Regions from separate parts of the Labrys monachus genome, predicted to be linked through region 2. Evidence: predicted binding sites of a transcription regulator. Region 2 holds the regulator's gene; the other holds the start of a gene.
The links. The regulator HrcA, encoded in region 2, represses chaperone genes, less so after heat shock. The targets are predictions, from matches to a motif close to GTTAGCACTCNCNNNNNGNGAGTGCTAAC.
Positions count from the first base shown of each region.

Region 1: a site for HrcA is predicted at 2,244-2,272, ahead of groES (co-chaperone GroES). Genes of this name have one in related genera too.

Region 1 is NZ_JAUSVK010000001.1:2,653,529-2,659,390, reverse strand. It holds gene hemA (5-aminolevulinate synthase) at 1-900, opposite strand, end outside; gene J3R73_RS11995 (DMT family transporter) at 1,299-2,171, shown strand; gene groES (co-chaperone GroES) at 2,338-2,625, shown strand; gene groL (chaperonin GroEL) at 2,667-4,307, shown strand; gene J3R73_RS11980 (monovalent cation:proton antiporter-2 (CPA2) family protein) at 4,523-5,862, shown strand, end outside.
Region 2 is NZ_JAUSVK010000001.1:5,552,009-5,557,870, reverse strand. It holds gene J3R73_RS25445 (transglutaminase family protein) at 1-181, shown strand, start outside; gene mog (molybdopterin adenylyltransferase) at 300-824, shown strand; gene J3R73_RS25435 (GlxA family transcriptional regulator) at 830-1,801, shown strand; gene hrcA (heat-inducible transcriptional repressor HrcA) at 1,911-2,999, opposite strand; gene J3R73_RS25425 (cobyrinic acid a,c-diamide synthase CobB) at 3,075-4,394, opposite strand; gene J3R73_RS25420 (Hsp20 family protein) at 4,599-5,027, shown strand; gene J3R73_RS25415 (BQ00720 family protein) at 5,084-5,341, shown strand; gene J3R73_RS25410 (hypothetical protein) at 5,474-5,686, opposite strand; gene J3R73_RS25405 (ADP-ribosylation/crystallin J1) at 5,779-5,862, opposite strand, start outside.

The DNA of each region.
Region 1 (5,862 bases), 2.9 Mb from region 2:
CTCGGCCTGCGAGGTCTTGAGGTGGCGGACGGAAGCCTGCGCGGCGGCGGCCACCGGCGGCGGCAGCGCCGAGGTGAAGATGAAGCCCGGCGCATGCGAGCGGATGGCGTCGACGACGGGCGCGGCGGCGGCGACATAGCCGCCCAGGGCTCCGAACGCCTTGGCGAGCGTGCCCTCGATCACGTCGACCCGCCCCATCTCGCCGTCGCGCTCGGCGATACCGCCGCCGCGCGGGCCGTACATGCCGACGGCATGGACCTCGTCGAGATAGGTCATCGCCCCGTAGCGCTCGGCGAGATCGCAGATCCTGCCGATCGGCGCGATGTCGCCGTCCATGGAATAGACGCTCTCGAAGGCGATCAGCTTGGCGCGCTCCCGGCCCGCCTTGCGCAGGAGGTCCTCGAGGTGGTCGAGATCGTTGTGGCGGAAGATCGCCTTCTCGCGGCCGGACTGGCGCACGCCCTCGATCATCGAATTGTGGTTGAGCTGGTCGGACAGGATGAGGGCATCCGGCAGCAGCCTGCCGAGGGTGGCGATGCCGGTCTGGTTGGAGACGTAGCCCGAGGTGAAGACCAGGGCCGCCTCCTTGCCGTGGAGGTCGGCGAGTTCTTCCTCCAGCGTCACCACCTGGTGGCTGTTGCCGGATATGTTGCGGGTGCCGCCGGCGCCGACGCCGAACCTGCGCGCCGCCGAGATCATCGCCTCGATCGAGCCTTCGTGCTGGCCCATGCCGAGATAGTCGTTCGAGCACCACACCACGATCTCGCGCATGCCGGCCGGCGTGCGCCACAGGGCATGGGGGAAGCGTCCGGCGATCCGTTCGATGTCGGCAAAGACGCGGTAGCGCTTCTCGCGCCTCAGCATCTCGACCGCGTCCTCGAAAATTGCCGTATAATTCATCATCATCGATCCGTGTCTGACTGGCCCACACATAACGCCGTTCGGCGCGCGATGCACCCTTCGGCGGAAGGCGGACGGCGATTGGTCGCGGTCGCGCGCATCCGGCCTTGCCGATGCGCCTGTCCCCGCCGGCACCGCATCGGCGCCTGCGGCATCGACGGGCGTGTTCGCCCGGTATAGGAAGAGGACGACATCCCCGCATCCGCGGTCGATATATCCTGCCGGACCGCGCATGAACGAGACGCCAAATCGCCCCATGCCGCCGAGTGATATGGCGCCGAGGGCTCGATCCGCTTGATTTGCCTCAAGGTCGAAACGAGATCGGGCGCGACGCGATCGTCCGGAACCTGCCCGCGTCGCGGGCCCAGCCCCCTCGCAACGCAGACGGAAACCCCGCCATGAAGACCGAGGCCTCCTTCCATCCGGTCCTCATGGCCGGGCTCGGGGTCACCTTCTTTTCCTTCCTCGATGCGGTGATGAAGGTGATCACCGCCGCCTACCCCCTCACCCAGGCGGTGGCGCTGCGCTACGGCTCGGGCACGCTGTTCGCGGTGCTGGCCTATCTCCTGTTCGGCGATGGCTGGCCGAAGCCGGCCGCCCTGCGCCGCAATTTCCTGCGCGCCGTCATCGCCCTGTGCACGGCCGCCTGCTTCTTCACCGCCATCGCCCGGCTTCCTCTGGTGGAGGCCATCACCCTCACCTTCCTGTCGCCGCTCCTGATGGCGCTGCTGGGACGGCTCATCCTGAAGGAACCGGTGGCGCCGCGCGCCCTCGTCGGCATCCTCGTCGGCTTTGCCGGCGTCGTCGTCATCGTGCATGGCGGCGAAACCGGAGCGGGGCGCGATTTCGACTTGCTGGGCATCGCCGCCGCCCTCGGCTGCGCGCTGTTCTACGCCCTCTCCATGGTGCTGATGCGCCAGCAGAGCGCGCAGGATTCGATCATGACGATCGTCCTGCTGTCCAACGGCTTCGCCTTCCTCCTCGTCATGCCGGCGAGCGCCTGGCAATGGCAGCCCGTCTCCCTTTCCCACTGGCTGATGATCGGCATGGCCGGGATCTTCGGGACCGCCGGCAATCTGTGCATGGCCTGGGCCTATGCGCGGGCGCCGGCGGGCCGGCTCGGCATCATGGAATATTCCGCCTTCATTTGGGCCATGTTCTTCGGTTACTGCATCTTCGCCGAGATTCCGACGGCATGGACGCTGGCCGGCGCCGCCCTGATCCTGGCCGCCTGCATCGCGGCGACATTCGGCAGGGCCCGCGCGGCATGACCGTCAAAAACCGGACGCCGCGCGCGTCCGCATCTTGACAGGACGGAGGCGCCGGACTACATCGCGGTCACTGTTAGCACTCCCCTCGGGTGAGTGCTAACGGACCAATCCCTTCGATGTGGAATGACGGCGCATCAAGCGCCTGTCGCACAAGAGGAAGAAAGCCATGAAGTTCCGTCCGCTCCACGACCGCGTGGTCGTCCAGCGCGTCGATGCCGAGGAAAAGACCAAAGGCGGCATCATCATCCCCGACACGGCCAAGGAAAAGCCCCAGGAGGGCAAGGTCGTCGCCGTTGGTCCCGGCGGCCGCGACGAGGCCGGCAAGCTGACGCCCCTCGACGTGAAGGAAGGCGATCGCGTGCTGTTCGGCAAGTGGTCCGGCACCGAGATCAAGCTCGATGGTGAGGATTACCTCATCATGAAGGAATCCGACATCATGGGCATCGTCGCGTAAGCGGCTGATACCTCGTCCAATTTTATTCTGAGGACACCCCTATGGCTGCCAAGGAAGTCAAATTCTCCACGGAAGCGCGCGACAAGATGCTGCGCGGCGTGGACATTCTCGCCAATGCCGTCAAGGTCACGCTGGGCCCGAAGGGCCGCAACGTCGTGATCGAAAAGTCGTTCGGCGCGCCCCGCATCACCAAGGACGGCGTCACCGTCGCCAAGGAAATCGAACTGACCGACAAGTTCGAGAACATGGGCGCCCAGATGGTGCGTGAGGTCGCTTCCAAGACCAACGACACCGCCGGCGACGGCACCACCACCGCCACCGTCCTCGCCCAGGCCATCGTTCGCGAAGGCGCCAAGGCCGTGGCCGCCGGCATGAACCCGATGGACCTCAAGCGCGGCATCGACATGGCCGTGACCGCGGCCATCAAGGACATCGCCGAGCGTTCCAAGAAGGTCGCCAACTCCGCCGAGATCGCCCAGGTCGGCACCATCTCCGCCAATGGCGACGCCTTCATCGGCGGCGAAATCGCCACCGCGATGCAGAAGGTCGGCAATGAAGGCGTGATCACGGTCGAAGAGGCCAAGAGCCTCGACACCGAAGTCGACATCGTCGAAGGCATGCAGTTCGACCGCGGCTACCTGTCGCCCTACTTCATCACCAATGCCGAGAAGATGATCGCGGACCTCGAGGATCCCTATATCCTCATCCACGAGAAGAAGCTCTCGGGCCTCCAGGCCATGCTGCCGGTGCTCGAAGCCGTCGTCCAGACCGGCAAGCCGCTCCTCATCGTCGCTGAAGACGTCGAAGGCGAGGCTCTCGCCACGCTCGTCGTCAACAAGCTGCGCGGCGGCCTCAAGATCGCCGCCGTCAAGGCTCCCGGCTTCGGCGACCGCCGCAAGGCCATGCTGGAAGACATCGCCATCCTCACGGGCGGCCAGGTGATCTCCGACGACCTCGGCATCAAGCTCGAGACCGTCACGCTCCAGATGCTCGGCCGCGCCAAGAAGGTGACGATCGAGAAGGAAAAGACGACGATCGTCGACGGCGCCGGCAAGAAGACCGACATCGAAGGCCGCGTCGCCCAGATCAAGGCGCAGATCGAAGAGACCACCTCCGACTACGACCGCGAGAAGCTCCAGGAGCGCCTGGCCAAGCTCGCCGGCGGCGTCGCGGTGATCCGCGTCGGCGGCTCGACGGAAGTCGAAGTCAAGGAAAAGAAGGACCGCGTCGATGACGCCCTGAACGCGACCCGCGCGGCCGTCCAGGAAGGCATCGTGCCCGGCGGCGGCGTCTCGCTGCTGCGCGCCAAGGCTGCGGTTTCGAAGCTGACCTCCGACAATTCCGACATCCGTGCCGGCATCAAGATCGTCGAGAAGGCCCTCGAAGCCCCGATCCGCCAGATCTGCGAGAATTCGGGCGTCGAAGGCTCGATCGTCGTCGGCAAGATCCTTGAGAACGCATCGCAGACCTTCGGTTTCGACGCGCAGAACGAGGAATATGTCGACATGCTCGAAAAGGGCATCGTCGATCCGGCCAAGGTCGTGCGCACCGCGCTTCAGGACGCCGCTTCGGTGGCTTCGCTCCTGATCACCACGGAAGCGATGATCGGTGAAGCGCCGAAGGACAAGACCCCGATGCCCCCGATGCCGGGCGGCGGCGGCATGGGCGGCATGGACTTCTAAGTCCGGCCTCCTGGTCAGATATGAAGGGCGGTGCGCAGGCACCGCCCTTTTTCTTTGGAGCGCGGACATCCTGTCCGCTCTTCTTCCTCCGAAACGAAGCCGATCCCGATCCTCGACGCCTGACTGGGGAAGGAGCCGACAGGATGTCCGTGCCCGCAAGAGGAGTCCTGCGCTGAGGAATTGACCTCCCGCCGCTCCAGGCTGCATGAAGGCGTATGGAACACGCCAGCACCAGCTTTCTTCCCAGCATCCTCCTGTTTCTCGGCGCCGCGGTCATCGCGGTGCCGCTGTTCAAGCGCATCGGCCTCGGTGCCATTCTGGGCTATCTCGTGGCGGGGGTGGCGATCGGGCCGTCCGGCTTCGCATTGTTCACGGATACCGGCTCGATCCAGCACATCGGCGAGCTCGGCATCGTCCTGCTCCTCTTCGTGATCGGCCTCGAACTGCAGGTTTCGCGCCTGCTCGCCATGCGCCGCGATATCTTCGGCCTCGGTGCCCTGCAGCTCGTCGCCTGCGCCCTCGTCCTCGGCGCCATCGCCAAAGCGTCCGGCCTGTCGCTTCCCGGCGCCGCCATCACCGGCATTTCGCTCGCTTTGTCCGCGACCGCCATTGCCCTGCAGGTGCTCAACGAACGGGGCGAGCTGCAGGCGCCCTATGGTCAGCGCAGCTTCGCCGTGCTGCTGTTCCAGGACATCTCGGTGGTTCCCATCCTGGCGCTGGTGCCGCTCTTCGCGATGGAGAGCGCGCCTGCGCACGCCTCCGGCAGCGGGCTCGCGACCGCCGCCACGATGATCGGCGCGATCGGCGCCGTCGTGCTGGTCGGCCGCTATTTGCTCAATCCCTTCTTCCGCATCCTCGCCTCCACCGGCGCGCGCGAGGTGATGACGGCGGCCGCGCTCCTGCTGGTGCTCGGCACCGCGCTCCTGATGCAGCAGGCCGGCATGTCGATGGCGCTCGGGGCCTTCCTTGCCGGCGTTCTGCTGGCCGAATCGAATTTTCGCCACGAGCTCGAGGCCGATATCGAGCCCTTCCGCGGCCTCCTGCTCGGCCTGTTCTTCATGAGCGTCGGCATGGCCATCGACGGCGCCCTGGTGCTCCGCTCCTGGCCGCTCCTGCTCGCCTTCGCCCTCGGCCTGGCCGTCATCAAATCGGCGCTGGTCGCAGCGGTCTTCCGCCTCACCGGCTCACCGGCCTTCGATGCGATGCGCGCCGGCGTGATTCTCTCGCCGGCGGGCGAGTTCGCCTTCGTGCTGATTCCCCTCGGCGCGGCCTCGGGCTTCCTCGCCGCCGGCCAGTCCGACTTCATCAGGGCGCTCGCCGCCTTCACCATGCTGATCGGACCGGTCGCCGCCGCCGCGATGGAACGGGCGCTGAAGCGTATCGAGCCGCCCGCTCCGACGATCGACGAGAATTTCGACGGCGCCCACGGCAAGGTGCTGGTCGTCGGCTTCGGCCGGTTCGGCCAGGTGGTGAGCCAGATCCTGCGCACATCGGGCGTCGAGACCACCATCATCGACAAGGACGTGGAGATGATCGACGTCGCCACCCGCTTCGG
Region 2 (5,862 bases):
GTGCGGCGCCGGGCTCGGCTGGGTCGACCTCGACCCCACCAATGCGGTGCTGGCCGGCGAAGACCATATCAGGGTCGCGGCGGGCCGCGACTATGCCGACGTCGCCCCGGTGGACGGCGTCGTCGTCGCCTCCGCCGGGCATACATTGCGGGTTTCGGTCGATGTCGCGCCGATGGGGTGAGCCATGAGCGTTTTGTGTTTTGACGGAATCGGCAAAACGCAAAGACGCGTCGGAAAACAAAGAGTGAGAGCAAAGCGCTGTTTCTGCCCAAACGCGCTTGGCTCATGAGGGTCCTGCCATGACGAAGATCGGTATCGTGACCATATCGGACCGGGCGAGCGCCGGCATCTATGAGGACCGCAGCGGGCCGGCGATCATCGCCTTTCTCGCCGAGACGCTCGTCTCGCCCTGGGAGCCGGTGGCACGGGTCATCGCCGACGAGCAGGCGCTGATCGAGGAGACGCTGATCGATCTGGCCGACCGGATCGGCTGCGCCCTCATCTGCACCACCGGCGGCACCGGGCCGGCGGAGCGCGACGTCACCCCGGAGGCGACCGAGGCGGTGTGCCGCAAGATGATGCCCGGCTTCGGCGAGCTGATGCGGCAGGAGAGCCTGAAATATGTGCCGACCGCCATCCTTTCGCGCCAGACCGCGGGCATTCGCGGCGCCTCGCTGATCGTCAACCTGCCGGGCAAGCCCGCCTCGATCCGCCAATGCCTGCAGGCGGTCTTCCCGGCGGTTCCCTATTGCGTCGACCTCATCGGCGGGCCCCGCCTGGAGACCGATTCGGCCGTGTGCAAGGCGTTCCGGCCGGGAGCCTAGGCGCGATGTTCAGGCCGCATCCGGGCCCGGGTCCCGATCTGATCGGTTTCTTCCTGGTGCCGCATTTCTCGATGATGGCGTTCTCCTCCGCCGTCGAGCCGCTGCGGGTCGCCAACCGCCTGGCGGGGCGGACGCTGTTCCAGTGGAAGGCATGGTCGGCCGACGGCCAGGCCGTCGCAGCCTCCAATGGCTGGCCCATCCCGGTGGAGGGCGCGCTCGCCGACCTCGCCGACATCCCGACCCTGATCGTCTGCGCCGGCTTCGAGCCGGCGGCCCATGCCACGCGGCCGACTCTCGCGGCCCTGCGCCGGCTCGCCCGCCGGGGCAGCGAGATTGGCGCGCTCGACACCGGGGCCTGGATCCTGGCGGCCGCCGGGCTGCTCGCCGGCCAGCGCGTCACCATGCATTGGGAGGCGGCCTCGGGCTTCGCCGAGGCCTTCCCGGACATCGAGATCAGCGAGGCGCTGTTCGAGACGGCCGGCCAGCATTTCACCTGCGCCGGCGGCACCGCCTCGCTCGACCTGATGCTCGACATGATCGCCCGCAAGCACGGCCAGGCGCTGGCGGTGGCGGTCTCCGAGCAGTTCATCCACGACCGCCTGCGCGACCGCAACGACCGCCAGCGCATGAGCCTGCCCAAGCGCCTCGGCGTCGGCAACGGCAAGCTGATCAAGGTGGTGGCGGCGATGGAGGCGAATCTGGAGACGCCGCTCGATGCCCGCAGCCTCGCATCGCTGTCCGGCGTGTCGGCGCGTCAGCTGGAACGGCTGTTCCGGGCGCAGCTGAAGGATTCCCCCTCCAATTATTACCTGCGCCTGCGCCTGGAAAGGGCGCGCCGCTTGCTGCGGCAGACCGACATGAGTGTGATGGAGATCGCCATGGCCTGCGGCTATTCCTCGGCTTCCTGCCTGTCGCGCTCCTATCGCGCCCATTTCGCCGTCGCCCCGCGCGAGGACCGGAACGAAGTGAGGGCGTAGACCAGCCCATCCGCAGGAGGGTCGATCACCGATCGACCTCTTTCTTTCCGCAAGCTCCGCGTTTCCAGGAACGGCGATCGGGGATCGCCGCGCCGCGCCGTCCTTCGCCCTACCCGTTCAGCAGCTTGCCGATCACCTTGGCCGTATAGTCCACCATCGGCACCACGCGCGCGTAATTGAGGCGGGTCGGCCCGATCACCCCGAGCACGCCGACGATCTTCTGGCTGGCGTCGCGGAAGGGGGCGGCGATCATCGACGAGCCGGAGAGGGAGAACAGCTTGTTCTCCGACCCGATGAAGATGCGCACGCCGTCGCCGGCCTCGGCGCGGCCGAGCAGATCGATGAGATCCTTCTTCGCCTCGATGTCGGCGAACAGCAGGCGGATGCGTTCGAGGTCTTCGGTCGCGCGCAGGTCCTCGAGCAGGTTGGCCTGGCCGCGCACGATCAGCTGCTGGGGCATGTCGCTGGCGCTGCCGCCCCAGGAGGCGAGGCCGGTGGCGATCAGGCGCGCCGTGAGGTCGTCGAGCTCCGCCCGGCCCATGTCGAGCGCCCGGCGCATCTCCTGCTGCAGCTCGGCGAGCGTCCGCCCCCGCGCCCGCGCATTCAGGTAATTGGAGGCTTCCACCAGCGCCGAGGTCGGCAGGCCGACCGGCACGGTGATGATGCGGTTCTCGACCGAGCCGTCTTCCGACACCAGCACCACCAGCGCCTGGTGGGGCTCGAGCCGCACGAATTCGATATGCTTGAGGCGCTGGTCGCGCTTGCCGGTGACGACGACGCCGGCGCCGCGCGACAGGCCCGACAGCATGGCGGAGGCCTCGGTCAGCACGCCTTCCAGCGATTTGGACGACATGCCGGCCCGGATCTGCGCGTCGATCTGGGCGCGGTCCTGCGCCGCGAGATCGCCGAATTCGAGCATGGCGTCGACGAAGAAGCGCAGGCCCATCTCGGTCGGCACCCGGCCGGCGCTGGTATGCGGCGCCTGGATCAGGCCGAGCATCTCCAGGTCCTGCATGACGTTGCGCACGGAGGCGGGGGACAGCGAGGTCGGCAGCAGGCGCGAAATGTTGCGCGAGCCGACCGGCTCGCCGGTCGCCAGATAGGAATCGACGATCTGGCGGAAGATTTCGCGCGAGCGCTCGTTGAGCTGCGCCAGTTCAGTGGGGGCGATGGGCGGCGTCACGGCGGACAAGGGCATATCTCCTTTGCCTACTGTGAAGGCCAATTGCGGTTTATTCAATCCCGTTGTGCGCTGCGGCGCCCGCCGGAGGGCTCACGCTTTGTCGATGACGTGGAAGAACGAGCCGGTGACATGGCCGCGCCGACCTCCGAGGGCGCCGAGATCGCCGCCATGGGCGTCCATCACCCCGAAGAGCGGCGCATCGCCGGCGTGCAGCGTCGTCGAATAATGGAATTCGTGGCCGCGCACCGCGCTGCCGCGCCGGCCGAGGACGCAGTCCTCCTTCAGCTCGGCCAGGCGATAGCCGAGACTCATCCGCCGCCTGGCGAAGCTGGTCTCGAGGTCGAGCAGGCCGACCATGCGGTGCACGGCGCCCTCGCCATCGGTCAGGGCGGTGCCCAGCACCATGTAGCCGCCGCATTCGCCATGGACGGGGCGCGTTTCGGCGAACTGCCGCAGGGCGTGTCGGAAGCGGGCATTGGCGGCGAGGCGCGCCCCGTGCAGCTCGGGATAGCCGCCCGGCAGCCAGGCGACGTCGGCGTCCGGCGCGGGGCCCTCGTCGGCCAGCGGCGAGAAGGGCAGGATCTCCGCGCCCTGGCGCCGCCAGCCGGCGAGGAGATGCGGATAGACGAAGGAGAAGGCGGCGTCGCGGGCGAGGGCGATGCGCTGGCCCGGCGGCGGCAGGCCGGCATCCGGCGGGGTCTCGGCCAGGCGGGTGGAGGCGGCGAGGGCCCGGATCGCGGCGATGTCGCAATGCGCCTCGACGAAATCGGCGAGCGCGTCGAGGCGCCGGTCGAGCTCGGCGGTCTCCTCGGCCTGCACCAGGCCGAGATGGCGCTCGGGCAGCACGAGGTCGGTCCGCCGCGGCAGCACGCCGACGACCGGCAGGCCGGCCTCCTCGATGCCCCGGCGCGCCAGCGCCTCGTGGCGCGGGCTCGCCACCTTGTTGAGGACGACGCCGACGATCCGCACATCGGGCCGGAAGCCGGCAAAGCCGCGGGCGACCGCCCCCGCCGACTGCGACTGGCCGGAGATGTCGAGCACGAGCAGGACGGGCCAGCCCTGGCGCGCGGCGATGCCCGAGGAGGAGCCGTCGCCCGCCGCGCCCGGCAGCGCCACGCCGTCGAACAGGCCCATCAGCGCCTCGCACAGGAAGAGGTCGGCGCCCCCTGCGGCCTCGCGCGCCAGGCTGTCGAGCAGAGCGGGGCGCATGGCCCAGCTGTCGAGATTGTAGCTCGTGCGGGCGGCCGCGGCCGCATGGAAGCCCGGATCGATATAATCCGGCCCGCATTTCATCGGCTGCACCGCCACGCCGCCGCGCGCCAGCGCCCGCAAAAGGCCGAGCACCAGCGTGGTCTTGCCCGAGCCGGAGCGCGGGGCGGCGACGAGAAGGCCGGGGGGGAGCGCGTTCATGCGCCCTTCCTGCCCCGGGGTGGCCGGCGATGGCAAGGGAAACCCGCGACGAGCCTCGGACACGTCGGTGCGGCGGGTGCACATTCCCGGCGGAAACTCTTGAAAGCGGCCGGCTTGTGCCCATATTGGGTGTGTTCCGGACGCCCGGAGCAAGGGGGATGCCGAACGGGTCCCTCCAAAGTCGCTTCCTGCGAGGACTTTGAAATGTCGCGTGTACCTACCTTGAACTCCCCCTTCCTGCTCGGATTCGACGAAATCGAACGCGCGCTCGACCGGGTCGCCAAAGCCGCCAATGACGGCTATCCGCCCTACAACATCGAGCGCGTGGGCTCCTGCGAGCGCCCGCCCGAACGGCTGCGCATCACGCTCGCCGTCGCCGGCTTCAGCCATGAAGAGCTCGACGTTTCGATCGAGGAAAACCAGCTCGTCATCAGGGGACGGCAGATCGACGACAAATCGCGCGTCTATCTGCATCGCGGCATCGCCGCGCGCCAGTTCCAGCGCACCTTCCTTCTTGCCGACGGCATGGAGGTGATGGGCGCCGATCTCAAGAACGGGCTTCTGTCCGTCGATCTCATCCGGCCTGAGCCGGAGAGGGTCGCCAAAAAGATCGACATCTCGGTGCGGGACTGACGGAACCCCTCGCATTCCCTCTTCATTCCGATTTCAACGACGTTCAGGAGGACAAAATGATCCGGAACGATAAGACTCCTACGCCTACCCCCGAAATGCTGGCCGCGCTCGGCGCGGGCCATGTCGCCTATGTCAAGCCGATCATGTCCGAGGATGCGGTGAAGCTCTATCCGCAGCTGGGGCAGATCCGCCCGGGACTGAAGCTGTTCACGCTCAATGCCGCCGACGGCACGCCGATCATGATCTCGGACACCGCCGAGGCCGCCGTGGCCAATGCCTGGGAACAGGAACTGGTGCCGGTTTCGCTGCACTGAAGGCCTCGTCCGGCGCCGGTCCCGTACCGGCGCCGGCGGACCTCCGTCCGGAGCGTCTTCCGGAAAAGGCGATGGATTTTCGCTCGGGAAAAGGCGTCGACCCGTGAGGTTTGACGCCGAGCCGGTTCCGCCTCAGGCGAGCTGGCGCTCCGGTTCGGGTACCGGCTTCCTCTTCATCTCGATGCACAGCCCGCTCGGCAGTTCGTCGCCCTTGCGCAGGGCTGCGACGAGGGCCAGCACCTCCGTCCGGTAGGACTGCCAGAGCGGTACGCCCCCGACCTCCGTATCCGGCGCGACGCCGTTGTAGCGGCAGAGGGCCCGACAGGCGCGCTCGATCATATCCATGTGGGTTTCCCGGCATGTTGGCCAAGCCAAAACGCATGGCCGGCGCTTAGGTTCCGGGATGGATTGCGCTGTCTCCGCGCTGCCGGCGGCGGTCAGCGAAATTCGCTCACCACCTCGATCTCGCCCACGATCGCGTCGTTGAAGGCGGCCAGCTCCTCGGCTGGTATCCAATATTC